2 linked regions of the Lacibacter sediminis genome follow. The protein of the gene in region 1 interacts with the protein of each later gene in a pairwise test. Links are inferred from orthologs where the notes say so. Each region holds a gene or a part of one and is shown in the gene's direction. Other genes may lie near its edges. The genes, in order: ruvA and ruvC.

Region 1 (16,840 bases):
ATCAAGGAGTCGTTGAATCCAATGGGTGTGGCAGTGGTAGTAGAAGCCCAACATTTATGCATGATGATGCGTGGTGTGCAAAAGCAAAATTCAGTAACAACAACTTCAGCTTTTTCAGGCGAATTTCAGAAACAGGCTACACGTAGCGAATTCCTGAAACTGATCTCCGGCAAGTTCAATTAAATTTTTCTTTTTTTCGATAGTGGAAGTCTGTTGTAATTATTGCAACAGACTTCTTTATTTTTGGCCATTAAATATTCATTATGAAACATGCGTTTGTATTTCCGGGCCAGGGTTCTCAGTTTAGTGGAATGGGAAAGAATTTGTATGATGCAGGAGTATCGGCCCAACGATTGTTTGAATTAGCTAACGAAATTTTAGGTTTCCGTATTTCTGATATCATGTTCAATGGAACAGATGAAGACCTGAAACAAACGAACGTAACACAGCCGGCTGTATTCTTACACTCAGCCATTGCTTATAAAACCATTGAATCGGCAAAGCCCGATATGGTGGCAGGACATTCATTGGGTGAATTCAGTGCATTAGTGGCGAATGGAGTGTTGAGTTTTGAAGATGCTTTGCAGTTAGTAAGCGTTCGTGCAACTGCTATGCAAAAGGCCTGTCAGTTGAATCCATCAACCATGGCAGCAGTACTTGCACTGGCAGATGAGAAAGTGGAAGAAGTGTGTAAGCAAGTGCAGGAAGAAACAGGTGAAATTGTTGTGCCGGCGAATTACAACTGCCCCGGACAATTAGTGATTAGCGGTTCATTAAAAGGAATTGATATTGCCTGCGAACGTATGAAAGCCGCCGGTGCAAAACGTGCATTGGTGTTACCCGTTGGCGGTGCGTTTCACAGTCCTTTGATGGAGCCTGCACGTGAAGAATTAAAAGCAAAAATTGAAAGCACAAATTTTTATACACCGCAATGTGCGATTTACCAAAACGTAGTTGCAAAAGCAGTGTTGGATAAAGATGAGATCAAACAAAATTTAATTGATCAATTGACCGGCGCTGTACGCTGGACCCAAAGTGTGCAATCAATGATCGCCGATGGTGCCAGTAAGTTTACAGAAGTCGGTCCGGGTAAAGTATTGCAGGGCTTGGTGCAGAAAATCAATAAAGAAATGGTTGTAGAAGGAGTGAATTAATTGACGTACGAAGTAAGATGTACGAAACCGCTGCAGCGATTACAAACCCTGACGGTGGCCGGAATCGTTAAGCAGAAAAAAAAGAAGCCGCAACTAAGTTGCGGCTTCTTTCTTAAATGGGCACACTACAGTTGATCCACTCAGGATCAAAATTCGCATTATACTTTTTATAGAAATTAATAGCAGGCTCATTCCACTCCAACACCTGCCACACAATTCCGCTCAGCTTTTTTTCTTTTGCTTCAACGATCAATTGATCGAATAATAATTTACCAATGCCTTTTCCTCTTGCCTGTTCGGTCACAAGAATATCTTCCAGATACATGCGTTGGCCTTTCCAGGTGGAGTAGCGGATGTAATACAACGCAAAGCCAAGCACAAGCTCATTCTCTTCTGCTACAAATGCCCACCACACAGGATTTGTTCCAAAACCACTTTCAACAAAATGTTCCAGTGTAACGGTTACTTCCTCTGGTGCTTTTTCATATAGTGCCAGCTCTTTTATAAGTTCCAGCAAGCGGGGGCAATCGTCTTTTGTTGCTCTTCGAATAGTAATACTCATAATTAAATAGTTTCATTTTCGTCTGACGGTATAAGGGCCGTGCCGACGAAATTATTTTTTTCTTGTTGCTTTAAATGTTCCGTTAGGTTGAACAAAGTATAGTGCAGTTACTTCACCTGCATCATTCTTCTCAAACCGAACACTAAAACCTGAAACAATCTTTAAATTAAATACATCAGGCTTTACAGGAATTAATTCATAATCGGTTTGACCGGTTACAAAAGCAACCAATGTTTTTTCACCTTTTATATAAACTTTTACGAGCGTTGGCCCGGGTAATTCGTACTCGCCAACATATTTTTCAAGATCAGCTTTGCTGACATCAATTGTTTCTACTTTCTTTTTAAACTCAATATCTTTTACACCTGCCTGCAGTGGCAGTGAAAGTGATTCGATCTCTCCTTTGATATTAATATTGAATTGTCCTTTCATCGCATCATCTTCTCCTGCATCAACACCATCAGCCACAGGTATAAAGTTGAAATAGTTGAAATGATAATGTTTTACTTTAAACGTGAGCGCATTATACTTTGCAACGAGTGAATCTTTTTGTTGCTCGATCGTTAATGTACCATAACCTTCATTGGTAAATGTTCCGGCATAATCGGTGATAGCATGTGTAGGCCTTGTACCCATCTTGCGTTGCGTACTGTCAGCTTTCAGTTTTTCTTTCGCTGCTGCTTTTGCTTTATCAACGGCTGTTTTTTGCGTGCGGTGCCAGTCTTTATATTTCAATCCAAGTAATTTATCCGCAATTGTATTGCGGATAATACCCGGGATTGGTGAGCCGTTTTGATTCACTGATACAAAAATGCCAATGCTGTCAGTTGGGAAAAAAGAAGTGCTGCTGCTGAAGCCATCAATATTACCGCCATGCTCTACACGATAATGACCACGATAGTTTGCAAGAAACCACGCAAAGCCGTAATTACTGAGGAATACATCGGGTTGCTCTTTGGTAGGCAATCCCGCACCTGTCACCATTTGTGAACTGATCGCTTGATTGTAATAAGCAGCCGGAAGAATTTCTTTACCATTGAATTTGCCTCCGTTCACCCACATCATTACCCAGTTGGCCATATCTTTTGCATTGGAGTTGATGGAACCCGCAGGTCCGATTCCATCGATGTTCATAAATTTCATTTTTGTTATTGCTCCATCTTTCTCATTGTAACCAAATGAATAATCAGGAGATTTAACATGGTCGTTCATAGATGTGTTGGACGCCGTCATGTTCAATGGCGTGAAGAGATGTTCTCTCACTAGTACATCCCAACTCTTACCACTTAATTTTTCTGCCAATACACCTTGCGCCAGAAACATAAAGTTATTGTACTGCCATGCTCTCCGCAACGGAGCCGTTTTTTCAAAATAGCGGATGATGTAGATCAGGCTGTCTCTCTTAGTACGTGAACCATACCATGCAAGATCGTGTCGTGGCAAACCGGTACGGTGGCTCATCATATCTCTTGCAGTTACATGATTGTTCAATTCATCATCAATAAAACGTAGCTCAGGTAAGTATTGCGTAACGGGTTTATCCAGATCAAGCTTGCCTTCTTTCATCGGAAAAGCCAGTAGTGATGAAGTGAATGCTTTTGTACAACTGCCAATGGCAAACAATGTGTTTTCAGTAACCGGCACTTTGTTTTCGTAATCCTTATACCCAAAACCTCTTGTCATGATCACTTTGTTCTTTTCCACTACAGCAACGGTTACACCAGCTGCACTCCATTCTTTTAAAATGCGGTTGATGAATGTGTCAAGACCGGCTAAACGTTTCTCGGTTGTTTGTGCGTTTGCTGATTGCAACAGTATTACTGCAATGCAGAGAAAGAACATTTTTTTCATGTAGCGATGTTTTGGTTTGTATTTCGTCGGTACGGTTATTAAACCGTCAGACGAATTTTATATAGACAGTAATGCCTGTTCAAAATCATTGATCAGATCTTTCACATCTTCAATGCCAGCTGAAATACGCAACAGGTTATCAGGTGTTGGTGAAAGATCGCCTTCAATTGATTTACGGTGCTCAATTAAACTCTCTACGCCACCCAAACTTGTTGCGTGTGTAAACAACTGTAACTTATCTGCCAGTTGCAATGCTGTTGCACGGTCGCCTTTTACAAGAATGGAAAGCATGCCGCCAAATCCGTTTGTCATTTGTCGTGCCGCTACTTCATGTTGCGGATGCGATGTAAGACCCGGATATAGTACACGGTCAATTTTTGGATGTGCTTCAAGATAAGCAGCCAGTTGCATTGCATTGTTTGAATGAATAGGCATACGTGCAACAAAAGTGGTAAGACTTCTGCATAGTAACCAGCAATCATACGGCGAAGGAACAGCGCCACCTAGTTTCTGGCAGGCTTTTATAAATTCATAGCGTTGATTATTCTCTCCAAATATTAACGCACCTCCTAAAATGTCACTGTGTCCGCCAAGATATTTTGTAGTTGAATGCAAAACAATATCAATACCAAATTCAATTGGTTTTGTATAGTAGGGAGTGGCCCATGTATTGTCAGTAACCGTAAAGCAGTTATGCTCTTTTGCAATGGCCGCTACAGCAGCAAGATCGGTCACCTTGATCAATGGATTCGAAGGCGTTTCGGTCCACACCAGTTTTGTATTGGGCTGAATAGCTTTTCGCAACGCATCAAGATCAGTCATATCAACTAACGTGTACGATAAACCGAAACCGGAGAACATGGTATCAAGAATAGTACGGATTGAGAAATAGGTATCATCCGGTAAAACAATATGGTCACCTGTTTTTAAACTTTGAAATACGACAGTTGCTGCAGCAAGTCCCGATGCAAAACTTACACAACCCGCACCGTTTTCCATCTTTGCCAGTTTTTGTTCGAGTGAGTGACGGTTGGGGTTATCGTATCTTGAATAAAAGAAACCACCGGGATAACTGATGCCATCTTGGCCACGTTCGAATGTGGTCGACAAAATAATGGGCGACATTACCGCTCCGCTTCCATCTTTAATATTGTCTTCGTGTATGATGCGTGTTGAAAATTCCATTTGCCGCTGTGTTTGTATTACGTGGATAAATGTACGTAATCTGTGCTTTGCGATTTGACATGCAGATGATATATTCATTAATTTGAGCTGCAAAATCATATAGATATGAAAGAATTACTTTCAGCCTATGCTGCATATAACCGTTGGGCTTATCAAACGCTTACTGATACGATCCTTAAAATGGATGAGCAACTGCACCAACAGATCGTGAAAAGCAGTTTCCCGAATTTGTATGCAACAGTTCTCCATTTATGGGATGCAGAAAGTATCTGGTGGCAACGGATGGAAGGCCATCAGCAAATGGTGATACCCAGTAAGCAATTCAATCCATCAATGAAAGAAGCAGTAAACGGTTTGCTGCAACAGGCAGGTGATTGGGAGCGTTTTGTGAATAATGCTACGCAAGAAAATCTGCAACGTGAATTTTATTACAAAAATATGAAAGGTGATTCGTTCCGATCAGCAGTTTGGCAGGTGCTGCACCATCTGTTTAATCATGGCACCTATCACCGTGGGCAACTGGTTACCATGATGCGGGAGTTAGGAGTTACAGAAATTCCTTCAACAGATTTTATTCATTGGTACCGCACCCGTGTCTAACAGTTAGAGGCCGCTTATAACAAACCTTGCAAAGCAGCATTCGTGATAACCTGATCAATAAATGCTTTTGCTTTTTCTTCTTTTATTGCTGCATACTGTTTTCTGTCCTGGTTAGCTTCCGCTGCAAGCGAAAGTTTCAGTTGCTGGTATTCGTTTCTTGTCTCTTCATTTGTTCGCAAATAATTTCTGAACAAAAGATGCCGCTTTAATTCTTCACTATGAACAGGGCAAACGTAGAGGTGGTGAACAATGCTATCCAGTACTGCATGCTTGGGTAATGCGTCGTTTCGTTTAAAAACATCTCTGTCTGTTATCCCTTGGTTGCCGTTATGGCAATATCCAATACGTTCTAACCTTGTTTTGATTTCGCCGAAACTTACTGAATTTGCAAAAACAAGGTCGATATCAATGATGGGCTTGGCTGCTAAGCCGGGAACAGCAGTGCTGCCAATATGTTCAATTGTTACGGGCAGTTGTTGCAATGCTTCTTGCAGTATTATTTTTATTGTTTGAAAGTCGTGAACCCAGATTGTTGTGTATTCGCTTAACAGCATTGGTTGTAGATGCTTTATTACTTATGCTCCGAATTGCCTTAAATGATGATCGGCATGTTTATAAGCAAACAATCCTACTTGGTCTTTTGTCATTAAACCAAAGAAAGGATGAATGAAGTTGGCATTATTGTAAACAGCAAATTGCTCAATATTACTGATCCATTCTTTTTTATGCAGGTCAATGTCGCAATTTTGCCCAGTGGTTTTCAGCAATTGACTTGTTGGCGAGTTTCTTCCAAATCCACGATCATCTTTCAGTACTTTCTTCAGCATCATTGGTCCCAACAGGCGTCCAATAAAGACACGCTTTATAAAGAGCTTCCCAAAAAACATCTCATCACACAGAATGCAGTGCTTCAACATTTGAGATACTGTCATTTTGCCCCATTGAGCATTGTTCTGCAGTGTTAAAGAATTGATCCGGCTTACTAATTCATCTCTTACTGCGGCATCAAAAACTGTTTTCATTTTGATCGTTTAATTCGGTTGGCACCAACTTTTCGGGAGATGCTAAACTAAAACTTAATTTTTAAGTAGGGTAATGTTGTGATGACTGGCAGTGTACTTGCTTCCCTGCACTTAAAATTGTATGTTTATTCAATGAAGGGCGGGTTCTTTTTATCAGTCATTGTAATTGTGTGGGTTTTAGTTTTGCAGATTGCCTGCAAGCCGGAATATTCCTGCGAAAATTGCAAAGGAGAGAACCTACCACCGATAGCGAAAGCAGGGGCTGATAAGACAATCAAATTACCTAACGACAGCACTTTGCTTGATGGAAGTGCTTCTACTGATCCGGATGGAAGAATAACAGAATGGTCATGGAAAAAAGTCGCTGGCCCAGCTTCTTATGCAATAAAAGACTCAGCGAAAAGTGTAACTCCAGTCAAAAAGCTGGTGCCCGGTGTGTATAGTTTTGAATTAAAAGTGATGGACAACGAAGGCCTGTTTGCCAAAGACACAGTTAAAATTTTTGTAGACAGTGCAACAGCACCTAACAGACCTCCTGTCGCAAGAGCCGGGCAAGATCAAACTATAACTTTGCCTGTAAACAAGGCATTGCTTGATGGAAGCGGTTCAACAGATCCTGACAATAACATAATCGGTTATGCCTGGAGAAAAATTTCAGGACCACCCAATTCTGTTTTTTCAGATCCTGTTGCAATCAAAGCAGAAGCATTAGACCTCACAAATGGTGTTTACCTCTTTGAGTTGACTGTTACTGATGCAGGCGGATTGTTTTCCACAGATACGATGCGGGTAACGGTGAACATCTCACCTAATAGATCTCCCATAGCGGAAGCGGGCAATGATATCACAATCACCTATAATCTGCAAACCTGCAGTATGGATCCATCTTCTATTACATTAGATGGGAAAATGTCGAGAGATCCTGATGGTACCATTTTTTCTTATCAATGGTCTTTAGTAGTTGCAGAAAGCTTTACGGCTTTAATAAGTAATCCTGCTGCATCAACTACAACAGTTACAGGTCTCGTGCCGGGTTCGTATGGGTTTAGATTAAGAGTTACTGATAATGATGGTGCTATTGATGATGATACAATTGTCGTAAATACGGTGTATAGTAACAGACCGTTGGTTAATGCACGACTTATTCCAATGGGATTATTGGGCGATCCAAGAATAGTAAGCGTAGTGGCTGCGGTTGGAACTAAAATATTGTTTGCAGGCGGAACGCCAGTTCCAAATGGACCCGGCCCTAACAAATTTTCATCCACTGTTAATATTTATGATATAGCAACAAACTCATGGAGCGCTGCAAACCTGAGCCAGGCAAGATCTGGGATGACAGTTGCTGCAATGGGAACTAAAGTATTTTTTGCCGGAGGCACAGGTATTCTTCCTTCGGGTAGTGTTGGGTTAACATCACGTATTGATGTTTATGATGCTGTAGCAGACACCTGGTCAACAATGGAAATGCCTCATGCAGATGGACTATTAACTTCACTGGTTTCCGGAAATAAGCTGGTAATAGTTGGGGGTAGTTTCGCTGATATCTATGATGCCGGAAGTAAAAGATGGACAACAACCAACTTCGGTCAGCCACGCTATTTAATTACCGCAAACAATGTAAAAGGCAAATTATATTTTGCAGGAGGTGTTACAAGCAAATCAACATTAACTCCAACTTCGAGAATAGATATTTATGATCCTGCAACTGATTCGTGGTCTGTTTCTCAATTAAGTAAGCCTAAATATGGAATGTCTGGTTTGCTTGCAAGAAATTTGATTTGGGCTGGAGGTATAGTAGCCGGAAAAACATCAAATGAAGTGGAGATGTATGATGCGTTTTCCAATTCCACTTCGTTTTCCTGTTTGTTTCAACCTAATTCTTTTTCTGCATTTAGTTCCGGCACGTTAAATGGCAAAGCCTTCTTTTTTGTGGCGAATGGCAAAGCAAAAAACAAGTTCGACATCTATGATCCAATTACAGATACATGGTCAATAGGAGTATTGGATCAATCAATAACTGCACCGATGATTATTTCAGCAAATGGAAGTGTTTTCCTGATCAGTACTGCTGGAAGTAACGATGTTTATCACAGGCAGGTGTGGAAACTGGAGTTTTAATTTTTATTGAGTTGCTGCAAAAAATGAATCTGTCAAATAAAAAAAGCGGCTGCTTCCACAACCGCTTTTCTCTTTATAACTTCTTTTCTTTTTTAATGCTTAACTCTTTGATCCATCATATGCCCACTTGATCCAAGTAGCACCCCATGTAAAACCTCCGCCAAATGCAGCAAGCACAACGTTGTCACCTTTCTTTAATTGATTTTCCCACTCCCACAAACAAAGAGGAATAGTACCTGCAGTAGTGTTACCAAATTTTTCAATGTTGATCATTACTTTTTCTTTCGGCAAACCCATACGGTTGGCGGTTGCATCAATGATGCGAAGGTTGGCTTGGTGTGGCACTAGCCAGGCAATATCATCACCTGTTAAATTGTTACGCTCTAATAATTCGGCACTCACATCAGCCATGCCTTTTACTGCGAATTTAAAAACGGTTTGTCCTTCCTGGTAAGCAAAGTGCTCACGGTTGGCAACGGTTTCCATTGATGCAGGGCGCAAACTACCACCGGCTTTCATGTTCAGGAAATTTCTACCAGCACCATCGCTTTTTAAAATACTGTCTTGCACACCGTAACCTTCCTCATTTGGTTCGAGCAAGACACAGGCTGCACCATCACCAAATATCACACAGGTGTTACGATCGGTATAATCGATAATAGCACTCATTTTATCAGCACCAACAACCACTACTTTTTTGTAGCGGCCGCTTTCAATATAAGTAGCGCCGGTTGTGAGTGAAAAAAGGAATCCGCTGCAGGCTGCACTCAGATCAAAACCCCATGCATTTACAGCACCGATCTTATCGCACACCACATTGGCAGTTGAAGGGAACACCATGTCAGGAGTAACGGTACCAACGATCATGCAATCAATTTCTGATGGTTCGATGCCACGCTTTTTGCATAGGTCGAGCACAGCAGGAACGATCATATCAGAAGTAGCAAGTCCTTCGCCTTTTAAAATTCTTCTTTCGGAAATACCGGTACGGGTGCGGATCCATTCGTCGTTGGTATCAACCATTTTCTCAAGATCAAAATTGGTAAGCCGGTCTTCAGGAACCCACCCGGCAACAGCTGTAATGGCTGCAGTGATTTTTTTGCTCATTTATGCTTTGTATTTAAGGAGATGCAGGCATAGGCCCGCTTTACAGGGTGCAAATATAAGACTTGCTTTGCAAGCAGTTGTTTGTGAACGGAAAGTACAGAGGGTTGCCTGCCTTTTGAAGATTGTGCGAATTCAATCTTTATCTCACTAAGGTTGACAACCCTTTCCAAAAAACTCTATTTTCGTTTCATGTTTGCATACCTCAAAGGAGCGTTTACCCTCAAGACCCCAACTGTTGTTCACATTGATGTTCATGGTGTTGGCTATGAAGTACAGGTGAGTCTGAACACTTATTCCAAAATTCAATCGCTGAACGAAGGCACATTATTTACCCACTTACTGGTGAGGGAAGATGCCCATATTCTGTATGGCTTCTTCGACAGGCATGAAAAGGACGTTTTCCTACACCTGCTCAGCGTAAGCGGGGTTGGGGCATCCACTGCCCGGATGATGCTTTCCTCCCTCCAGGCCGATGAAGTGGTGAGGGCCATTCTTTCAGGAAATGAAGGTCTTTTAGAGAGCGTAAAAGGTATCGGGAAAAAGACGGCTCAACGGATCGTTTTAGAGTTGCGTGACAAATTAGCAAAGAGTCCTGTGGAAGCGAATATTTCTACGCTGACTCACAATAGTTTAGAGCTTGATGCGTTAACAGCTATGACCGCTTTAGGCATAGCCCGAAATGCAGCAGAGTCAGCCATCAAAAAAGCCCGGCAAAACAGTACGGAGTTTACCGAGGTTCAGGAACTGATAAAGGCTGCATTGAAGTGCCTTTAGCCAATATCAAAACTTATTTGCTTATAGACCTTGACCCTGATGCAACGCACCATATCTGGAATTGCCCTCCTGACCATTGTACTGACCTGCTTCACATTGGTGAGTTACTGCGGTATTCCTTTGCCACAAACACCGTTGAGAGATACAACTCCTGGTTTACGTTTTCCATTGACCGATCGCAGAGGTGATGCTTTTACAGAACCAAACCGTAATACGTTTGATCTGCAACGCCCATCAAACATCAAAGATTCCATTGCATACGATCCGGCAACAAAAAGATATTATATCTACGAAAAGATCGGCCGCAGCTGGTATCGTAAACCCAGCTATCTCACTTTCGAAGAAATGCTGGCTTACAAAAGCAGACAGGATGAACGTGATTATTTTCAACGCAGGCTCAATACCACACTAAACCTCAACCGTAAAATACTTGATCCGAAACTACAGGTAAGACCGGGTTTCTTTAATCGTTTATTCAGCAACACCGGTATTCCAAAGGTAGAGATCCGTCCGCAGGGTGATGTTACATTAACTGCCGGTTATATCGGTCAGAATATCAAGAACCCAACCTTGCCTGAACGTGCAAGGAAGAATGGTGGTTTTGATTTTGATATGAATGCCAATTTTGGTTTGAATGCTAAGATCGGCGACAAACTTAATTTCCCTGTTACGTACAATACACTCGCCAACTTCCAGTTCGAAAATCAATTGAAGCTCGATTATGTTGGTAATACAGATGCTATTATCAAACGTATTGAAGCTGGTAATATTCAATTCCCCGCACGTGGTACTTTAATGCCGGGTGCATCTGCATTGTTTGGTTTGAAAACTGAACTTCAGTTTGGTAAGCTGTACGTGACGGCAGTATTAGCAAATCAAAATTCAAATCGTCAACAGGTGCAATTAGCAGGTGGTACCGGTTTGCAGCAGTTCCAGGTAAAGGCTGATGAATACGAAGAGAACCGTCACTTCTTACTCGCACAATATTTTAAGAAGAATTATAATAAAAACATGAAGAATATTCCGGCAGTTACAACACCGGTTCAAATTCTTCGTATGGAAGTATGGGTCACCAACCGCACAGGTTCAACAACTGAAAACAGGAATGTTGTTGCGTTGATGGATCTTGGTGAATCACAACCCAATAATCCGAATGTATTTTCACTCACATCATCTGATCTTCCGCAAAATGGTGCAAACGATCTTTACCAACGGATGGTGAATGATCCTGCAACAAGAGATGCAGCATTGATCACAAACCGTTTACAAAGTTTTGGTTTAACAGCCGTGCAGGATTTTGAACGCACATTTGCACGTAAGCTTCGTCCGGAAGAATATTATTTTAATCCACAGATCGGTTTTATTTCACTCAATACAATTCTGCAACCCGATGAAGTATTGGGTGTGGCTTTTCAATATGCCGTGAATGGCAAAGTGTACCAGGTGGGTGAATTTTCGAATGATGTTACACCTGATACAACTGCAAACAACAGTGGTACACAAAAAGTACTGTTCCTGAAAATGTTGAAGGCAACATCACAACGTCCGTTGTTACCGATCTGGGATTTGATGATGAAGAACGTTTACTCGGTTGGTTATGGTCAGCTGGAACGGAAAGATTTTAAACTCAATATTCTTTACCAGGAACCGGGTGGTGGTGAAAAAAGATACATTCCTGAAGGTGAAGAAAAAGGAAGACCAATCATTGAATTAGTAAATCTTGATCGACTCAATAATCAAAACGATCCGCAGCCCGATGGTGTATTTGATTATATTGAAGGATTTACCATCAACTCACAACTCAGCCGTGTTATCTTTCCTTTGCTTGAACCGTTTGGTAAAGACCTAGAATATATTTTCCGTGGTGTCGATTCAAATGAACTGCGACAGAAATATTTATTCTATCCTTTGTATGATTCAATTAAATGGGTTGCACAGCAATCGCCACAATTGAACCGCTATGTTTTCCGTGGTGCATCACGTAGTGCAGGTGGCGGTGGTGATATTCCATTAGGTGCATTCAATGTGCCACAGGGCTCAGTTACTGTTACAGCAGGTGGACAAACGTTAAGAGAGAATGTTGATTACACTGTTGATTATAATCTTGGTACGGTGAAGATCATCAACCAGGCAATTGTAAACTCAGGTGTGCCCATTAATGTAGGGTTTGAAAATAACGCTACGTTCGGTATGCAGAACCGAAACTTCATGGCACTGCGTTTAGACTACAAAGCCATCGAGCGTCAAAACAAACAACTGAATATTGGTGCAGCAGTGATGCGTTTAGGTGAGCGGCCTTTCTTCACCAAAATGAATTATGGTGATGATCCGATCCGCAATACCATGATCGGTGCAGATGTAAACTATCGCAGCGATTGGAAACGTATGACAAAGTGGTTAGATGGTTTGCCTTTTTATTCTACACGACAGCTTTCAAATATTAATGTATATGGTGAAGCTGCACAAATTATTCCAAGTACAGCCAAACAAATTCGTCCTGAGAAAGGCGGAGGTGGTTTAATTTATATTGATGACTTTGAAGGAACACGTAATGGTATTGATCTTCGTTTCCCTTTCATAGCATGGTCGCTTGCATCAACACCATTTAAAGCACAGGATCGTTTTGGTGTTGAACTATTTCCTGAAGCATCATTAAATGATGATCTGCAGTATGGCTACAACCGTGCAAAACTTGCCTGGTATAATATTGAACCGGTACTGCAACAACGTCGTGATCCAAACAATCCTTTAGGTGGTAACCTTACTGAGTTATCTGATCCCCGTGTGCGTTTTGTAAACAGGCAGGAAATATTTCCACAGGTAACACCTGATCTGGGTCAAAACCAATTGATCACATTCGATCTTGCTTTTTATCCAACACAAAGAGGTCCGTATAATTTTGATGCACGTAATGGTAGTATCAATCCTTCAAATGGTAAGTTATTAAATCCACGAAACAGGTGGGGTGGTATTATGCGTGCCATCGATCAGATCGATTTCGAAACAAACAATATTGAGTTTATTGAAATGTGGGTACAAGATCCATTCATCCTCAACCCAACAAGCACCGGTGGACAGATGTATTTCAACCTCGGTAATATTTCTGAAGATATCTTAAAAGATGGTCGCAGGTTTTATGAAAATGGATTGAGTACAACACAAACACCAGCACGTGAAGATTTCAGTAACTGGGCAAGAGTACCACGTAACCCCATCCAGATAGCACAGGCATTCAGCAATATTGTTGAAGAACGTCCGCAGCAGGATGTTGGTTTAGATGGAAGAGCAGATAGTGCAGAGGTTCGTGTATTCAGCAGTTTCTTAAGTCAATATCAAACAAATATTGGTGGCGGTGCTGCATACCAAGCATTACTCGCTGACCCAAGTACAGATAACTACAAACACTTCCGTGTTGATCAGCCTGATAACGCAAGTATCCTTAGCCGTTACAAAGATTTTAATAACCCACAGGGAAACAGCCCTGTAGCTAGCAACGACATTCAGTACACCTCTGCTGCAACTTTGTATCCTGATAACGAAGATCTCAACCGTGATAATACGTTGAATGAAGTGGAAGAATATTTCCAGTATCATCTAGAGTTACGTCCAAAAGATGATCCGTTGATGCAGGTGGGGCAGAATTATATTGCCGACAGAAGAGAAGTGGATATTAAACTGGCTGATGGTAATTCACGTAAAGAAACATGGTTCCTCTTCAGGATACCTGTTAAAGAATATGAGCAGAAGGTGGGAAATATTCCTGACTTTAAGTCGATCCGTTTCATGCGTATGTTCATGACGGGTTTTGATGATTCATTGGTTGTTCGTTTTGGTAAACTGGAACTGGTGCGTAACATGTGGCGCTCTTACCAATTCGATCTTGATACAACAGGACAATACAAACCGTTACAAAACCAAGGTCTTACTTCATTTAACGTTACAGCTGTTAACGTTGAAGAAAACGATAATCGTGTTCCGGTGAATTATGTGATTCCTCCCGGAATTGAACGTGTGCAGCAGTTAAGTAATAATGGTGTAAACCTGTTGCAGAACGAATCATCGCTTAGTGTGCAGGTTTGTGATCTGCAGGATGGTGACAGCCGTGCTGTATTTAAAACACTCAATCATGATCTGCGTCAATACAAACGTGTACGGATGTTCATGCACGCAGAATCAAGAGGTAAAACAGATAATTTGCAAGATGGCCAGGCAATTGCTGTGATCCGGTTTGGTACCGACTTCATCAATAACTATTATGAAGTGCGCATGCCGTTAAAAGTTACAAGGTGGGGAACATATCCCCGTCCCGGTAATGGACCAAACGATACGAGTGCGGTGTGGCCGGGCGCAAACCAATTTGATCTGAGTTTGGAAGAATTGGTACGTTTCAAACTGCGTCGTACCGGTGGCGTGAATTCTGTTTATTCAGAAGACAGAGGTAACGGTGTTCGTTGGGCTGTTATGGGTAATCCAAATCTTGGTGAAGTGAAAGGCTTCTTAGTTGGTGTGGAGAATAACCGTAACGATGCCAATTCAACTGTATGCGCTGAAGTGTGGGTGAATGAATTACGTTTAAGTGGTTTGGATGAGAAGGGTGGATGGGCAGGTACAGGTCGTGTAGATATTCAACTGGCCGATCTTGGAACAGTTTCTATTTCAGGTTCTGCACGCAGTGCAGGATTTGGTACCATTGAACAGCGAGTGAATGAACGTAGCCGTGAATTCTTCTATCAGTTTGATGTGGCTACCCAATTACAGCTGGGTAAATTATTACCAAAGAAATCTGGGCTTGAAATTCCGTTCTACGCCAGCTATTCACAAACAGTTATGAATCCTGAATATGATCCTTATGATCAGGATATAAAGTTCAAAGACAAATTAAAAACAGTAACGAATAAAGATTCGGTTAAGAATATTGCACAGGATTTTTCTGCCATCACTACGGTGAATGTAACCAACATGCGGAAAAATAAAACCAACGGGAAGCCTGCAAAAATTTATGATGTTTCGAATTTTGATGTGAGCTATTCTTATACGAAAACAGAAAAGCGTAATCCGCTCATTGAAAATGATGTGATCGAAAAACATTATGGTGGTCTTGGTTATAACTATGCCCCACAGCCGAAATTTATTGAGCCGTTTAAAAAACTCATCAAGTACCGCAGCCCGTGGTGGAATATTATTAAAGATTTCAACTTCAACTACAGACCAAGCCTGTTAAGTTTCCGTGCAGATATCAATCGCCAGTTTGGTGCGGTGCGTGCAAGAGAAGTAACGATTCCGGGTGTGGCTCCAAGTCCGTTTAAAATTCCGGAGACCTACGATAAGTATTTTGTGTTTGACCGTGTGTACAATATGCGTTGGGATCTCACACGTTCGATCAATATCGATTTCAGCGCAACCAACAATGCACGTGTGGATGAACCGTTTGGCCGCATCAATACAAAAGAGAAGAAAGACAGCATCCGCAAAAACCTGTTGAAAGGCGGGCGTAATACCATCTATCGTCAAACAGCTAACGCATCTTATAACTTGCCATTGGCAAAGATCCCTGCCTTGGATTGGACAACTGCACGATTCAATTATAATACAACGTACAATTGGATCGGTGCATCACGTTTAGCTGCGAACCTTGGTAACACGATTGAAAATTCACAGACGAGAGTGTTTACAGGTCAGCTTGATTTTGTTCGCTTGTATCAGAAATCAAAATTTTTGCGTGCACTTGAAACGGAGAAAGATCCGAATGCAAAACCAACACTTGCATCGCCTAATATTAAATTTAATCCAAAAGATACTGTTGGCAAGAGCAAGAAGTATGTGGCGAAATTATTCCGTCGGTTGAACAGGCTGGAAGCGAAGAAAGACAAGAGTCTCACATTTGAACCAAGTGGAGCTGCAAGATTCTTTGGTCAGATATTAACTTCAGTAAAAAGTATTAATCTTAATTACAACGAATCGTTTAACTCACGCCTGCCGGGTTATACTGACAGTACTCAATACCTCGGACAAAACTGGCGTTCAGGTGCACCGAGCTTTGGTTATATTTTTGGCAAACAACCTGATGACCGCTGGCTTGATGATGCAGCAAGAAAAGGTTGGGTTACACGTGATACCAATTTCAACTTCCTGTTTTCACAGAGTTACAGGCAGGAGCTGAAAGCTGAAGCAACTGTTGAACCGTTCCGGGATTTCACCATTGATTTTAACCTTACACGTTCGTTCAGCAAAAACTATTCGCAACTGTTTAAAGACACTACAGGTAACGGCACTTTCGGTCATTTGAGTCCGTTAGCAAGCGGTGGTTTCGATATCAGCTTTATTTCTTACCAAACGATGTTCAGGAAATTCTCGGCTACAACGCCTGGTCAATCGTTCCTGCAGTTTGAACAGAACAGGCAGATATTATCTGAACGTTTGGGTAAAGCAAATCCTTACAGCGGTAACCAGGTAAATCCTGATGG
Region 2 (16,717 bases), 3.4 Mb from region 1 along the record:
ATTGCAAAACCCATGAATGTTAGGGCGATTATCAATGGACTCATCAGTTCGGGCATTGCCATTGCAGCCATTTGGGCGGTTATTACCTGGGCTGAAAGCTATATTCCGGATATGAAGGCGCTGCGTGATCCAAAGATCTACCTCATTCTATTCGGTTCCATTATTGCGATTGGTGTGGGCATTTCGCTTTACAGCACGCATCGCAGTGTGATGAAGTATTTACGTATGAAACTAGACGAGTTATATTAAGCCGTTAGCCGATAGTGGTTAGTGGCTAGTAAAAACTACCGGCTAATGACTATCGGCTATCGACTAACAGCTTTTCCTTATATTGCATCCCTCAAAACAAGACTATGAGCCAGAAAAAAATAGCAACCATTTTTACCAAAGAGAATTACAAGTGGATGGCCATTGGTGCTGCCGTGATCATTCTTGGTTTTCTGTTGATGATTGGTGGCAAAAGTGCCGATCCAAATGTGTTTAATAAAGACGAAGTGTACAGCTTCCGTCGTATTACTTTGGCTCCGCTCCTCATCATTGGTGGTTTGATTATTGAGATCTATGCCATCATGAAAAAACCAAAAGACTAAGCAATATAATTTGAAGATGAGCCAATTCAAAAATTTGAAAATTGATTTCGAATTTTTGAATTGGCTTTTTCGTTTTCAATTTAACCTCATTTTCAAATTTTCAAATTAGTTGTGTGAATACAATTGAATCCATCATCATTGCCATTGTGGAAGGTTTAACGGAATATCTTCCTGTTTCTTCCACCGGCCACATGATCCTTGCTGAGCGGCTAATGAATGTACCTGCTGATAATTTCACCAAACTGTTTACTGTTGCAATACAGCTTGGTGCCATCTTAAGTGTTGTTGTGTTGTATTGGAAAAAGTTTTTCGATTTTAAACGCTGGGAGTTTTATGCAAAACTGATTGTTGCAGTAATACCTGCATTGCTGCTTGGTTTTTTATTCAGTGATCAGATAGATGAGCTGCTGGAAAGTCCGTTAACAGTTTCTATTACATTATTGATTGGGGGTATTATTTTGTTGTTCATTGATAATGTGTTTAAGCAACATACCATCAGCGAAGAAAAAGAAATCTCATTTGGCAAAGCATTCATGATTGGTTTGTGGCAATGTGTGGCGATGATACCGGGTGTAAGTCGTAGTGCTGCCAGCATCATCGGTGGTATGCAGCAAAAACTTACACGACCGTTGGCTGCTGAATTCTCTTTCTTTCTTGCAGTGCCAACCATGGCAGCAGCAACAGGCTATTCGTTATTCCTGAAAGACTGGAATGAAAATGGTGTTGATGTAAAGGGTTATGATCTTATTCTTTCTTCAACTCAATACACACAGGCTTTTATTATTGGTAACGTAGTTGCTTTTGTGGTGGCGATGCTGGCCATTAAATTCTTTATCGGCTTTTTACAGAAGCATGGATTCCGTTTGTTTGGCTGGTACCGAATTATTGCGGGCATTATCCTGCTCATCCTGTTTATGACGGGCTACCTGAAATAGCATTTCGTTTAATTATCCTATTTTCATACAGGCAGTCTTTCCTGCCAACCAAAAACCATCTGTATGCAGACTGCTTCAAAAAAAATTGTAAACGGCTGGGCCATGTACGATTGGGCCAACAGTGTTTACAACCTGGTGATCACCACCACTTTCTTTCCTGCTTATTATGCCGCTGTAACAGGCATCAAAAATTTCCCCGACGGTATCAAGTTGTTCGGTAGAAATTTTGTGAATACAGAATTGAAAGATTACGTGTTAGCAACTGGTTTTTTACTGATCGCATTACTATCGCCTATTCTTTCATCTATTGCCGATTACAAAGGGAATAAGAAGAACTTCATGCGTTTCTTCTGCTATTTAGGCGCAATCAGTTGTTCGCTCATGTTCTTCTTTGATAAGAACAATGTGATGCTTGGTTTGGTGTGCTTCATGTTTGCAGGCATTGGCTTTTATGGCTCACAGGTATTTTATAATTCATACCTCCCGGAAATTGCTGCGGAAGAAGATATGGACCGCATCAGCGCAAAAGGATTTACCATGGGCTATATCGGCAGTGTGTTATTGCAGATGGTTGGTTTTGCATTGGTAGTATTTATGAAAGAAGACCCATCACTTCCATTAAAAATCACTTTCCTGCTTGTGGGTGTTTGGTGGGTTGTCTTTGCACAAATTCCTTTCAGCCGTTTACCGAACCGCAGTGATAAAAGCGAACGTAAACTCAAGAAACATGTATTGGTGAATGGGTTTCATGAATTACAACTTGTGTGGAAACAGGTTATCAAAATGCCGGTGCTGAAACGCTTTTTAACAGCTTTCTTTTTTTACAGCATGGGTGTACAAACTGTATTACTCGTTGCCATTGATTTTGGTATTAAGATCCTGAATCTTGAAAATGTAAAATTGATCATCACAGCGGTGTTACTGCAGGTAGTAGCAATTGTTGGCGCACTGCTTATGTCGAGGTTGTCTGGAAAGTTTGGCAACATACGTGTGCTCATCTTTACCGTGTTGCTATGGGTGTGTGCATGTATTGGCGGTTACTATATTCAAACTGAAATGCATTTTTATATTGTGGCCTCGTTTGTTGGATTGGTCATGGGTGGTATCCAGGCATTGAGCCGAGCTACTTATGCCAAGTTGATGCCTCAAACAAAAGACACGGCATCGTTCTTTAGTTTTTATGATGTAACAGAAAAGTTTGCAATTGTCATTGGCCTGTTCTCCTTCGGCATAATTGAAGGCCTCACAAAAGACATGCGTAATTCCATTTTAGTGCTCATCATTTTCTTTGTGCTTGGTCTGCTGTTTCTCTTACATACCTTGTATACACAAAGGAAAGAACAAACAAAGCTGTTATGAAACTCTATTCGATCAATACGGGTAATTTTAAATTAGATGGTGGTGCTATGTTTGGTGTAGTGCCGAAAGTGATGTGGAACAAACTGAATCCTGCTGATGAAAATAATCTCTGCAGCTGGGCCATGCGTTGTTTACTGATAGAAGATGGCAACAGGTTGATCTTAATTGATAATGGCATTGGTGATAAACAGGACGAAAAATTCCTTGGTCATTATTATTTGCATGGTGATGATACGTTAGATAAGTCGTTGGCCAAACATGGTTTCAGTAAAGATGATATCACAGATGTGTTTCTTACGCATCTGCATTTCGATCATTGTGGTGGTTCTATAAAACGTGATGGAGATAAATTAGTGCCTGCGTTTAAGAATGCAACATTCTGGAGCAATGAACAACATTGGGAATGGGCCACAAAACCAAATGACCGAGAGAAAGCTTCCTTTTTAAAAGAAAATATTCTGCCGATTGAAGAAAGCGGGCAGTTGAAATTTATTCTGCCGGGTGAATCGCAGTTTCATCAGTTATCTTCTTCTGAATTTAATGAAAATATGTCGGTGCGTTTTGTAAATGGTCATACCGAAAGTATGATGTTGCCGCAGATCAACTACAACGGCAAGACCATTGTGTACATGGCTGATCTGTTACCTGCTGCCGCACATATTCCTATCCCATATGTAATGGCGTATGATATGTTTCCGCTTACTACGTTGAACGAAAAAAAATCTTTCCTGACAGAAGCTATAGAGAACGATTACATCTTATTCTTTGAACATGATCCAACGATCGAGTGCTGCAGCTTGCAACAAACAGAAAAGGGTGTGCGAATGAAAGAGTCGTTTCGGCTGGATGAGATTTAAGAAAATAGTTTTACGCAAAGAGGCAAAGTTTCAGCAACATCGGATAGCCACTCACAACTATCCACTATCAACTACCGGCTGCACTATCTCGTGCTGATCAACCCGGTCAACTTATGACGTGTGTTTTTGTAGCCCATCATATCCACTTTTATACTGCCAACTGAAATGGGGCTTTCAATACGAACGGGTATACGGTTGGCGTCATCACTCACCCACACCGTCATCTTTTCACCACCTTTAAAAATAGTTCCTTCGATCAGCAGCGGCTTAAACTTGATAGCATTGAACTTGCCATACTTGGTCTTTACTTTTTCTTTACCGAGATAGCGGATGTACAAACCATAGGTCTTATCATCAATAAACATATTGAACGGAATTCTGTCGCCGGGTTTGTATTTGTTGAAATCAATATTGCGGGAATAATAAATAGCACTCAATACATCCTGCACACAATCAGGCGTTTTAAATGTGCCACCTTGCGATGTGGCAGTATTGCCCTGTTGATTAAATGTAACTGTTTCGAATTTCTTGAAATCGCCTTCTAAAATATTACGTACAAACTTGTAAGGTTGCAAAGTAGAAGTATCAATAAAACTTTCATACTTATCCCTCACCTTAAAAAAACCATCAAAGAATGAAGTTGTTTTCCCTTCTCCAATAAGATGATAAACAGGTTTCCCGTTATAGCGTTCAAGATTAATATGGAAATCGGCATTGCCACCGGCTACATAAACACCCGCTAATGTGTAATACACCTGGTAGTTGATGGTCTCTCCATTTTGCCAGGCAAAATTCCGGACGCTGGCGCAAAATTCGTCACTTGTTTCCGGTTGCGTGGAAACAGGTGCAAATGAAAGCAGTACTACTGAAAACAGAATTGCAGTGATCTTCATCGTTCCTTAAATATTTTTATCGTCAATAACAACAAACTACCGATCAACGCCGGTACTACAAGATTCAATAACCAGATACCAGCCGTGCCTGCAAGAACAGCAATACTGTTTGCACTGAACACACTCACAATACTAAGCGCCACAGCTCCACGGATACCCACATCAGCAATAGCGAACCCCGGTACAATTGCCATGATCAAAAAGATCAGTGCCACACTCCAGAAACCCTCCCACCACGGAATATCAACCTGCAGTGCCTGCCATATCAACACATACTGTAACGCAAAAACTACAAAACGTAAAAACGAATAGAATAATATTACAAGATACGTTCTGTTTTGCAAGCCATCCAGCACGTTTGCAAACGATAACTTTTCTTTTAAACCCGGTATCCATTGCAGTGCTTTCGCTAGCATCTGTATTCTGAAAAAAAAGAGTCCTGTTAACCCGATAAAAAATAATACCGACCAAGTCAATACCTGCAGCAATATGCCTGATAAATGTGTACCACCAAGCTGCACATCGTGTAGCCGGGGTTTCAGGATCAGTAAGGCAATAAAGCCGCAAACCAATGTGATCAGTAACTGTCCAACACTTGTTACAAGGGTAAGTGCCACTCCTTTCAATCTGAAATCAGGCTTCAGGTACACTACTCTTCCGCCATATTCACCAATACGATTGGGCGTATTCACCGCCAGCGATAATCCACTCAACACAGATTCAAATGCTTTTTGAAACGATAACGGTTGAAACTTATTCACCAGCAAATACCATTTCCATGTTTCCAGGCCCCAATTAACCGGCATCAATAAAACAGATAACCACAACTTCCAGCTTTCATTACCAATAAAGGCCTGTTTTATCTGCTGCCATGCCCGTGGTAAGTCGGGTTGTTGCTTCACTTGGTTGTATAAGGATATGCTAATCCACACAAAAAGTATAGGGCCCAGAAAGTAATTGATAAAGATTTTGAATTTCCTGTTCAGTTTCTGTTTATTTTGGTCAAAATTAACCTGCTCCTTGCAAAGTTTTTCGAAAATCATTTTAGGCATCGATCCCGGTACTGTTATTATGGGTTATGGTTTGATTGGCGTTCGCCAACAGCAACTGCATTTAATTGAAATGGATGTGCTGAAACTTACCAAACACAAAGACGTGTACATCCGTTTACAACTCATCCACGAAAAAGTGAAAGAGGTGATTGAAACGCATAAGCCTACCGATTTTGCTATTGAAGCTCCTTTTTTTGGCAAAAACGTGCAGAGTATGCTCAAATTGGGAAGAGCGCAAGGTGTAGCCATTGCTACTGCCATGAATGCCGGTTTATCAGTTACCGAATATTCGCCTAAGAAAGTAAAACAAGCTGTAACAGGAAATGGAAATGCCGATAAGGAACAGGTTTGGAAAATGCTTCAGCATTACCTCGACTTTAAAGCCAAACCAAAATATTTTGATGCGACTGATGCATTATCAGTAGCTCTTTGTCATCACTTTCAAACCAATAAACCCTTGTTGAAAACAGCCGGGAAAGTAAAAGGCTGGGAAGATTTTATTAAACAGAATCCGGGAAGAGTAAAAGTCAAATAAGGGATACGGCACATGGAAGAAGGAACAAGGAACAAGACACAAGATTCAAGCATCGTCATCATAAATCAGCCATCATAAATCCTACATCATAAATTCATCAGCACTTAATCTGTCTTCCGCATTTTCTTAAGTGCCAGTAAGAAAATGGCAGCAGGAACATAAGCCAGTAGATAAAGCGGGTTGAAGTGTCCGAACAGAAGATCAACCGCCAGTTTCAGTGTTACCACAATAACAAAACTAATGGGGCCCCATTTTTCCATACTCCATGTGCCACTCAGCGCAACAAAACTGAATACCATCATTAATGCATTTACTGCGGGATACAATGTGTCAATACCACTTTTGTTCAAGGCAGTATTACCGGTATAGGAATATACAATTTCACCAAGCCCCCATGCAAAGAGAATCACACAAAGAATAGTGATCAATTGCGGACGTGGTGCTTTCTTTCCCTTCTTACGTTTATAGCCATACTGATCGTACTGTACCTGGGTCATGCTGATTGCTTATTTAAATGTTGCAGTATTTTTTGTTGAGCAGCTTTCATTTGCTCTTCGGTTAACTTCAGTTTTGGTCTGGTAAAATTGAGATCATCTGCACTGTTGATCGGCACAAGGTGCAAATGCGCATGCGGCACTTCTAATCCAATGGTTGCAATACCTACACGATCGCATTTGAATGAAGCCTCTATTGCTTTGGCAATTGGTTTTGCAAAAAGCAAGAGCTCAGCAAGATCAGCATCGTCCACATCAAAAATCTTATCTACTTCTTTCTTAGGAACAACCAGTGTATGACCTTCAGCCAATGGAAAAATATCAAGAAAAGCATAGAAACGGTCATTCTCTGCAATTTTATACGATGGTATTTCGCCTGCTATAATCTTTGAAAAAATACTCATGCCGCCAACTAATTTTGAACGAAGATAAAAGAAGACACGTTGCAATGATGATCCATATTTCATCCCGATAAAGGTAGTGACAAACAAAGAAGACTTATAGCTTCACGCCCCTCGCTTCTCGACACTCGCCAAAACTTCTACACTTTGCTAATCATTAAACTTCAATACAAACACGCAAAGCTTGCAGCGAGTAGCTTCTTTAAACAAAGATCTCTTCTACTTTAAATTTTACAATACCAGCAGGCACCTGCACCTCGGCCACTTCGCCCACTTCTTTGCCAAGTAATCCTTTACCTATAGGTGATGTAACTGATATTTTACCAGCTTTCAGATCAGCCTCCTGTTCACTTACGATCTGGTAAGTAAGTTTTTTCTTGGTCGCTAAATTGGTGATGGTCACTTTGGTTAATATAGCAACACGACTTGTATCAATGGTACTTTCATCCAACACACGTGCAGTGGCAAGCACACCTTCAAGCTGACTGATCTTTGCCTCCAGCATACCCTGCGCTTCCTTGGCTGCATCATATTCAGCATTCTCTTTCAAATCGCCTTTTTCACGTGCTTCTGCAATTGCTCTTGATGCAGCTGGTCGTTCTACCCCACGCATGTGTTGTAACTCGGCCTGCAATCTTTCCAGTGTTTCTTTAGTAACATATTGAACGCTCATGGTTCCTCCTTGTCTTTACGGTTATACAAAAAAATAACAACGCCTCAATTGAGTTTGAAGCGTTGCATGTTTTGTTAAAGAGCAAAAATAGAACCTTTTTTTGAAACAGGGAACAGTTGTTTGCTTTTAATCAACCCCATGGGAAAGCTTTAACAGCTGGCCGGAGCTAGAATAATAATTTGAAAATCTGTAATGTAGATAAACCTCCTGCTTTCCCTATTTTTGGCAAACTTATTCATGAAAAAAATTGCTGTCATACTCGTATTGTGCTTTGCTGCATTTACCGGTCGTACCCAGGAAAAAAACATCAACTATAACCCAAACGCCAAAAAAGATACTACTAAAAAAAGTATCCGATCAGCAGCTATAGGGAAAATAGGCACGGCCAATGTACGTATCAATTACTATTCACCAGGTGTTCGTGGACGTATTATCTGGGGCGGTGTGGTACCGCTTGATGAAGTTTGGGTAACCGGCGCACATTCAGCCACCAACATTGAGATCAGTAAAGCATTTCGCATTGGTAATAAAACCATTCCTGCAGGTACCTATGCCATTTTCACCATTCCTTCAAAAACAGAATGGATCTTTATAATCAACAAGAATTATAACCAGCACCTTGCTGATGATTATGATGCGAAAGATGATGTCATCCGTTTAAAAGTAAAACCTGTTGCACTTGCACAACCCCTGGAGCGGTTGCAATATTTTGTGGGAAATAATAAGATCAGTATTGGTTGGGATAAAGTGAGAATAGATGTACCGGTAAAAATCGTCAACTGATTACTGCAATCCTAATTTATCGGCCAGCACTTTACTCATTTTATAAAATGCTTCATGTGTGTAACCGGCAATATGCGGCGTTAAGATCACATTAGGTTGTGCAGCCAGCCAATCAAATTGTTGTTGCTCACTTTCAGTATAAGTTTGAAGTTTTTCATTCTCCTGTACATCTAAACCGGCACCTGCGATCAATCCTCTTTTCAATGCATCAGTTATAGCAACGGTGCCATGCACTTTACCACGTGATGTATTTAAAAAAAATGGACGTTGTTTTGCTGCCTCAAAAAAAGCAGTGTCTGCATAATGATAGGTTTCGTTGGTAAGTGGTAAATGTAAACTGATCACATCGCTGTAACGAAGCACCTGTTCAAGAGAAGCTTCTTTTACCTGTTCGCCACCAAACTCGAATTGATATTTATCATGAGCAAGAATGGTTACATCAAATCCACGAAGTTTTTTTGCAAATGCACGGCCCGTATGCCCAAAGCCAATGATACCAACGGTCTTTCCATTTAATTCAACGCCACGATTTTCATCACGCAACCATTGATGTTGCTTTACCTCTTCAAAACTGTGGCTGATCTTATTCATCAGGTTCAGCAACATAGCCAATGTGTGTTCTCCCACCGCATCACAGTTGCCTTCAGGGCTGCTTAATACTTTGATGCCTTTGCTTTCGGCAAAAGGCACATCAATCAATTCCAATCCGCTGCCAAGTCTTCCAATCCAGATCATTTTTTTTGCATGCTCAAGTAAAGCCGCATCAATTTTCACCCGTGTTGAAACCACGAGTCCTGCAACATCTTCTATTTGAAGTGCTAACTCTTCGTATGTGATTGTTGGCGCATAAATTACTTCATACCCTCCCTCCCGCAGTTTTTCCTGCAGGTAATCATGACACTTGGCTGTAATGATAACTTTCACTTTTTTATTCTCTGCTGTTGATTGTAATTTTTTATAATGGCCACCTGCTGATCTATCTCATCCTGAATGTAAGCGCTGCAAAATCATCTACCGAAAGTTGTTCTGCCCGTTTATTGAACAATTCATCTTTCAATTCTTCCGGATCAAACAATCCTTTGACGCCGTTACGTAACATTTTTCTCCGTTGATTGAAGGCAGTCTTAACAAGCAATTTGAACTTCTGTTCACTTTGCATCAAAGGAATTGCTTTGATCGGTTTCAGCTTTATAACACCACTCTTCACTTTTGGCGGAGGATTAAATGCCTGTTCATCCACATCAAACAAATACTCCACATCAAAATAAGCCTGTACCAAAATACTCAATATACCATACGCTTTTGATCCCGGTTTGGATGCAACACGTTGTGCCACTTCTTTCTGAAACATCCCTACCACACAATCCACCTGTTCTTTCCAATCCAATACTTTAAATAAGATCTGAGATGAAATATTGTAAGGGAAGTTACCTACTATCATAAACCGTTCCGTAAAAGGACATTCAGCATCCAAAAAACTTTGATGCAGCAATTTTCCTTTGATCGCCGGAAATGTATGTTCGAGATAAGTGATCTTTTCAGCATCGAGTTCCACAGCTTTAAAATCAAGATCAGGGTATTGCAAAAAATATTTGGTGATGGCACCGGCACCGGGACCTACTTCCACCAAATGCTGCGGATGTTCATCCATAACAGCTTCCACAATTCTTTTTGAAATTGATTCGTCTTTTAGAAAGTGCTGGCCTAAGGATTTTTTGAGCGTGTATTGCACGCTGCAAAAGTAGCAGAAAAAAGCCCCCCGATTTTAACGGGGGGCAGTTGAATTGATTTAATGTGAAACAATGATCCGTTTCCTGAATATTTCATCCCCCACTTTACATTGAATTACATATTGACCAGGACTCCATTTTGCAGGCTCAGTGATCATCCACTCATTTATGCCTACGTTTACCTGCTCTATGCTCCTGTACACAGCCGATCCAACACTGTTTGTAATATTGATCTCAGCTGTTTGATTTCTATCCGATGTAAAGTTTATCCGGAAAAGATTAGTTGCAGGGTTAGGCGACACGACTAATTCAAACCCGTTATTACGGCGAATAAATAATCGTATTGCGTTTGTATAAAATACCTGTCCGCCTGAGCCAACATATTTTAATCGATAAAATACTTCGGTAGATCGGAAGTTAACAAGGTCATCCAGTTCAGAATAAGCACCACCGCTGCGGGGCGAAATTCGGTTGCCTACAGAAGTGTAATCAGTACCATTTGCACTACGTTCTACCTGGAAATAAGCAATCCCTTCTTCACTATCACTGTTCCAACTGATCATACCTGATTTGCCTTGCAGTTTTGCGTTGAAGTTATAAGGTTTACCCGCAAGCACCTCACAGGCGGCGTATTGTGTAATGGTAACAGTATCGGTTGCATAAACGGTTCCGCAACTATCCATTAAGGTTTGGCTTACAATATAAGTACCTGCCATACTTGCGGTAATACGATCGCCTGATGTCGGACCGACAATGTTACCACCGATAGTTGTCCAGTTATATACTGATGTTGTTAATGGATTGGTTACATACACTTCGGCAACACCACTCGGACAAAGAACAGGAAAATCAGTTTCTATCTGAGCACTTGGCGCACGGAAAAAACTGAAAGGCCCTACGAAGTCTTTCAACTCTGCCGTAAATGAAGTAGATGCTCTTGATTTCACTAATATTCTTCTGAATGGTAAGCCACACACATCACCTTCTCTCACCAATGGATCAAGACCAAGTTTGCTAAGGTTTACGGAGAATTCCATAAACTGTCTGGCCGTGTATGTATCAACAACGGTCTGGCTACCCAATACCAGTTTAAATGGGCCTGCCCATGTACTGTTCACACTTTGCAAACCATTATAGAAAGCTCCGGCTGTTTTGGGTGTAATGCCAGCATAGCCATATGTTGCACCTGCACTGGCACCATCAAATGTACCAGCCCAGTTAAAAGCTGTCGGTGTTATGAGTAAGGCATCTTTATGTACCCAAATCCTTGCTTCAACCATACTTAGGTTAGAACTGCTGTACTCGGCCGTTAGAATAATATCCCCTGCGCTTAAAATATTTCCCGATGCATCAAATTTCCAGGAAGTATGACCATCATCAGGTCCATAGCCCTTGAAATTCAAATTGGGTTTATCATAATAAATGTCGGTTTGGTACATTTCAAAATCAAAATAACGGTTACCGGTCGTGTTTTCAATAGACACTCCGCCAAACAGCCAAAGTGAATCGTTTGTTTCTGTACCGTCTCCATCTCTACGTACATGCATGAACATATCAAGAATTTCATTCTTATCAGGCACGCTCTGCGATACAGGTGTTGTCCAAGTATTCGGGTTCATCCCGTTCTTATTACTACCAGATGCAAAGATTGTTGAATCATCGCCGTGATGGTCACGAATGAAAATACCGTCTATCAGTAACATTCCATTTAACACATGAAACTGCGGGTAACGCATGTTACGGAAAAAGGGATAGTTTCTTGTAGCCGGTTGAGAATTGTATGCAGCCAATATTGCTGCAGCACCGGTTGTATCAATTATAAATTCACCTACACCTAATCCAACGATGTTATTCTGGCTAAACCAGTCATCGTTACCAACCTGCAAAAAGCCGTTATAAAAATTGCTTCTCAAATCAGCCTCCACACCAAATCTTGCTTTAATCTGAGCTGTTGTAATCTGGGCAGTTAATGTTTGGTTAGTTAGGGCAAGGACGAGAAACAAACTGAGTAAAAGTTGTTTCATAAGTAACGGATTTAAATGAAACAAGGCTGTATACTGTAACGCTATACAGCCTTGTCAATAATTTTAGCCTCTGCGGCTAACAATGCGGATCATTTCCACAGGTGAATATTCTGTAGAACCATCTGCATAATGAGCTGCAACCCTGTAATACAAATAGCCAGGAAAAGTAGTACAGTCCCTGTATTTGTAAGATGGATTAGCTGAAGAACATTCAACTTCTTCAAGCGTTTCTGCAAAACTGAAGCCTGCATCGAATGAACGTTCAACTGAAAAACGTGTAACAGATCCGGGATTAGTTACTGACCAGTTAAGCGCAACATCATTGGCTATACGATGGATTCGGAAGTATCCAAAACCCTGTGCAGCCACTGGCTTTGCTTTTGCAATAAATGGTTTGCTTGAAACGAGGCAATCATTAGCCTGTGATGTGCTGAAAGACAGCGCAAGCGCTGCAACCATAATAATTGTTTTCATGGGGATTACGATTTTGACACAAATTAGAAACGCCTGCACTCATATCCTAAAAATCAGCCATGAATTTCCACTTAGCACCTCACCTTTTTTTCCCACGAAAACACCGTAAATTCTGCAATTGATTCACGCAGAAAAGTTGCAATGGCTGAAACAGCCTGTTTTTCAAACGCTTAGCAATGGCTTTCTAAAACAAACAATCCACTACATTTGTAAGCAATACAGTTTACTTTATGACGCAACCCGAACAAAAACCAGTTATTGGCTTCAGCTGTGGCGACCTGAACGGAATTGGCATCGAAATTATTATTAAAACCCTGATTGACAGCAGGCTTACAGAGCTATGCACACCGGTTGTCTTTGCATCGAACAAAAGCATCAATTTCTATAAAAAATCCGTGAGCGATGGCAATTTCAATTACCAGGCAGTAAGGGATTTCCAGCGTTTGAGCCCTAAAACAGTGAATGTGTTCAGTTGCTGGGAAGATGAAGTGAGCATTACTCCGGGGCAATTAACAGATGTTGGCGGCAGCTATGCAATTATTTCTCTCACCGAAGCTGTAAAGGCTTTGAAAGAAAAGCAGATCGATGCTTTGGTAACCGCTCCTATCCATAAAAAAAATGTACAGTCGGAAGCTTTCCCATACACCGGTCACACACCTTATTTGAAAGCTGCGTTTGAAGCAAATGATGTGGTGATGTTTATGGTAGCCGAAAATATTAAAGTGGCATTGGTAACAGAACATATTCCTGTGGCTGAAGTTGCCCAGCATATTACAAGAGAAGCCATTGTAAGTAAACTGAAGCTGATGAACCAATCGCTGAAAAAAGATTTTGGCATTGATAAACCAAAGATCGCAGTGCTTGGATTAAATCCACACGCTGGCGATGAAGGGTTGATTGGTAAAGAAGAAGAAGAAATTATTAAACCTGCCATTAAAGAAGCGAAACAAAGCGATGTGTTTTGTTTTGGACCTTACAGTTCGGATGCTTTTTTTGCACGTGGACAGCATGAAAAATTTGATGCAGTTCTTGCCATGTATCACGACCAGGGATTGATCCCTTTTAAATCACTTGCTATTGGTGAAGGTGTAAACTACACTGCTGGTTTGCAGGGCATACGCACTAGTCCCGATCATGGAACTGCATTTGATATTGCAGGAAAAGGTAAAGCTGATGAGTCATCAATAAGAGCAGCATTGTTTATGGCTATTGATATTTTCAGAAGCCGCAACGGTTATGCTGATGCACGCAAAAATCCTCTACGCAAAATGAGTGCGGCTATGCTGGCAAGAGCAGTAGATGAGAAGATTGAGGAAGAATAAAGAATTAAGGGACAAGATTCAAGGTACAAGAAACAAGATAAAGGCAAGGCACAACAGCGTTGCCTTTTTATTTAAGCATTGCATCTGTTACACCTTTGTTGATGACATAAGAACTGTAGCTGATCTCTACTTTTCCTTTTTTATTTTTTGGCAATTCCGGTTTTTTACTGCCATCATCATACTCCAACGTAATACCTTTCGGAAGTTTATAATCTTTTGTATTGAATGAGAAGATCACTTTATCAGGCAGCCCCCACTCAGCATATTTGCCAAACTGCATTTCCATATCATAAGTGCCATTCTCTTTAGTTGTGGTACTTGATTTTCGAATGAGTAAATTCTTTTCATCGATATACATCGTCGTTAACACCACATCACTTGTTTCACTAAGTGGTAAAAGTTTAATAATACGTACTGCTGTACCTGCCACGGTTCCTGGTCCGGCATCGATGGCTGTATAACTATCGGTAAGTAATAACGAACTTACATTCACACTTACGCCGCCTTTTGGTAATAGAGAAACACCTCCATCACGTTTGATAGCGAATCTGTTTGGTTTCTTAAAGTACGATTTGATGTTGGCAATCGGTGCTTTGATGAACACTACATCGGTTTTCATTTTACCTGTAGCAATATAATCATTCACCTTATCCATCTTTGCTTTTACATTGCGGAGAAGTTCATCTGCCGTTTGCGCTTTTATTGATGAGGTAGGTAGCAAGAGAAAGGACGCAAGGACGATCTTACTGAATAACAGCATCAAATAAAATTTACTCTTCATAATCAATACAACATTAAACGTTAAATTTTAACCAGTCTATTATCAACTCAAGACATCTTTCCGGTTGAAAATATAGATAGCCGACCCTGTAAAGATGAAAATATGTAACAAAAGGATGCCTGCACTTCTTAAAACTGCAGGTAAATTTCGAATAGTGCCAGGAATAGACATGCCATCTGCATCCACTTTCATTTCAAAAAATCCTTTCCAACCGATCATATGCGAGGTAAAGAAAAAGTCTTTTACATTCTGAAACATTGGAATATCCAGTGTGGTAAGAATGGTAAATACAATGATCACACTCATGGTTGCAACAATTGGTCCAAGTGAATTCTCAGCAAATATGGAAAAGAAAAATCCAAGTGATGATACCGTGATGAGCGCTATTGCTGCATACCCAAAAGCACAGAGATAACGCCAGAAAATATCATTCCCGTTTAAAATGATGATCTCGTAACTTTTTGCATTCATCAACCCATCTGTTCCGAATATGGCCATGGACAAAAACAAACCGAGTACAGCGATCCAGATTAGCAGGATGATGGCATAGATAGCCGATGCAAGAAATTTACTCATCAGCAGTTTTGTACGGCTCACCGGTTTTGTGATCAGTAAACGAAGCGTTCCCATGTTTGCTTCACCCGCAATCATATCTGCGCTCACCAATGCCACGAGCAGTGGCACATGTATGAGCAATGTTTGTAAAATTACAAAGCAAACAAAATATCCATTTAACGGATTACCGATCACATCAAAATTGTCTTTCACATCTTTCAACACAAAATCCATGTACTTGGCTCCATCAACATAAATGGCCAGTTGTATCAACGACACAATTGCCCACACCGCAATAAACGCAATGTATGTGCGTGGACGTTTGAATACTTTGAACAACTCAATTTTTAAAAGGCTCCACATGTTGATTCGCTGTTGTGATCTTTAAAAAATAGTCTTCCAATGAATGCCTGGCAGTAATACCTAATACACTGATATTATTTTCAACCAACAGTTTTGTCAGCACCGGCACATCTTCTTTACGAAGTTTCAATTCAATACCGCCTATATCCACACCCATCAATTTATCAGCATAATTACTTTGCTTCAGCAATTGTTCGCAACGCACCTGGTCGTTTGTTTCGATATACACCACCGTATCATCCGGATGAAATAATTCTGCAACTGTTCCTTCCACCAATTTCTTTCCTTTGTCAATAATGAGCATGCGGTTAGCGATCTGTTCCACTTCACTTAGCAAGTGCGATGAAACAAGAATGGTTTTGTTCATTTTTTCACGCAGCATTAAAATCAAATTGCGCATATCAGCAATTCCTTGTGGATCTAACCCATTCGTTGGTTCATCTAACATGATCAATTGCGGATCATGCACCAATGCAACAGCAATACCTAAACGTTGTTTCATTCCTTGCGAAAATGTACGCACTTTGCTGTTTGCACGTTGCGCAAGTCCAACCAACTCCAGTTGATCCATGAAATTTGCTTTGCTGAGTTTCACGCCACTCATTTTTGCAAACAGTTGCAATGTTTCGTATGCCGTTAAATATTTGTAGAGATCAGGGCGTTCAATTACCGCACCTGTATTACGCAGAATTTCTTTGCGGTGTTTGTAGAGATCGTAACCGAAAATTTCAATGGAACCACTCGTGGGTGTAATAAGCGTAAGTAACATACGAATTGTGGTTGATTTGCCTGCGCCATTCTGCCCAAGAAAACCGTACACATCGCCTTTCTGTACAGTAAAAGAAAGATCGCTTACCGCTGTTATTTCGCTGAAAACCTTACTGAGTTGAGTGACC

Evidence for each region.
Region 2: the proteins of ruvA (region 1) and ruvC interact in binary tests that used the Escherichia coli proteins (3 or more experiments, as listed by UniProt). The link is inferred for Lacibacter sediminis from one-to-one orthologs.

What each region holds. Positions count from the first base shown.
Region 1 is NZ_CP060007.1:923,535-940,374, forward strand. The notes cover bases 8,595-11,583. They hold ruvA (Holliday junction branch migration protein RuvA), read left to right. Parts: upstream 8,595-9,791; coding sequence 9,792-10,376; downstream 10,377-11,583. Other genes in these bases: H4075_RS04125 (beta-ketoacyl-ACP synthase III), read right to left, coding at 8,595-9,602; sov (T9SS outer membrane translocon Sov/SprA), read left to right, coding at 10,416-11,583. Outside these bases: GTP cyclohydrolase I FolE, read left to right, coding at 1-183; fabD (ACP S-malonyltransferase), read left to right, coding at 264-1,154; H4075_RS04090 (GNAT family N-acetyltransferase), read right to left, coding at 1,267-1,716; H4075_RS04095 (serine hydrolase), read right to left, coding at 1,768-3,567; H4075_RS04100 (trans-sulfuration enzyme family protein), read right to left, coding at 3,625-4,752; H4075_RS04105 (DinB family protein), read left to right, coding at 4,858-5,352; H4075_RS04110 (GrpB family protein), read right to left, coding at 5,367-5,906; H4075_RS04115 (DUF1569 domain-containing protein), read right to left, coding at 5,928-6,374; H4075_RS04120 (Kelch repeat-containing protein), read left to right, coding at 6,507-8,495; more of sov, read left to right, coding at 11,584-16,840. UniProt on the Escherichia coli protein: The RuvA-RuvB-RuvC complex processes Holliday junction (HJ) DNA during genetic recombination and DNA repair.
Region 2 is NZ_CP060007.1:4,321,783-4,338,499, forward strand. The notes cover bases 4,572-7,437. They hold ruvC (crossover junction endodeoxyribonuclease RuvC), read left to right. Parts: upstream 4,572-5,654; coding sequence 5,655-6,221; downstream 6,222-7,437. Other genes in these bases: H4075_RS18420 (DUF3108 domain-containing protein), read right to left, coding at 4,572-4,634; H4075_RS18425 (lysylphosphatidylglycerol synthase domain-containing protein), read right to left, coding at 4,631-5,536; H4075_RS18435 (hypothetical protein), read right to left, coding at 6,326-6,718; H4075_RS18440 (HIT family protein), read right to left, coding at 6,715-7,119; greA (transcription elongation factor GreA), read right to left, coding at 7,319-7,437. Also shown: H4075_RS18395 (cell division protein FtsX), read left to right, coding at 1-249; H4075_RS18400 (DUF3098 domain-containing protein), read left to right, coding at 354-590; H4075_RS18405 (undecaprenyl-diphosphate phosphatase), read left to right, coding at 704-1,525; H4075_RS18410 (MFS transporter), read left to right, coding at 1,589-2,884; H4075_RS18415 (MBL fold metallo-hydrolase), read left to right, coding at 2,881-3,741; more of H4075_RS18420, read right to left, coding at 3,825-4,571; more of greA, read right to left, coding at 7,438-7,789; H4075_RS18450 (DUF2911 domain-containing protein), read left to right, coding at 8,027-8,572; H4075_RS18455 (NAD(P)-dependent oxidoreductase), read right to left, coding at 8,573-9,496; 16S rRNA (adenine(1518)-N(6)/adenine(1519)-N(6))-dimethyltransferase RsmA, read right to left, coding at 9,549-10,304; H4075_RS18465 (T9SS type A sorting domain-containing protein), read right to left, coding at 10,362-12,326; H4075_RS18470 (hypothetical protein), read right to left, coding at 12,390-12,800; 4-hydroxythreonine-4-phosphate dehydrogenase PdxA, read left to right, coding at 13,031-14,122; H4075_RS18480 (LolA family protein), read right to left, coding at 14,190-14,903; H4075_RS18485 (ABC transporter permease), read right to left, coding at 14,946-15,821; H4075_RS18490 (ABC transporter ATP-binding protein), read right to left, coding at 15,799-16,717.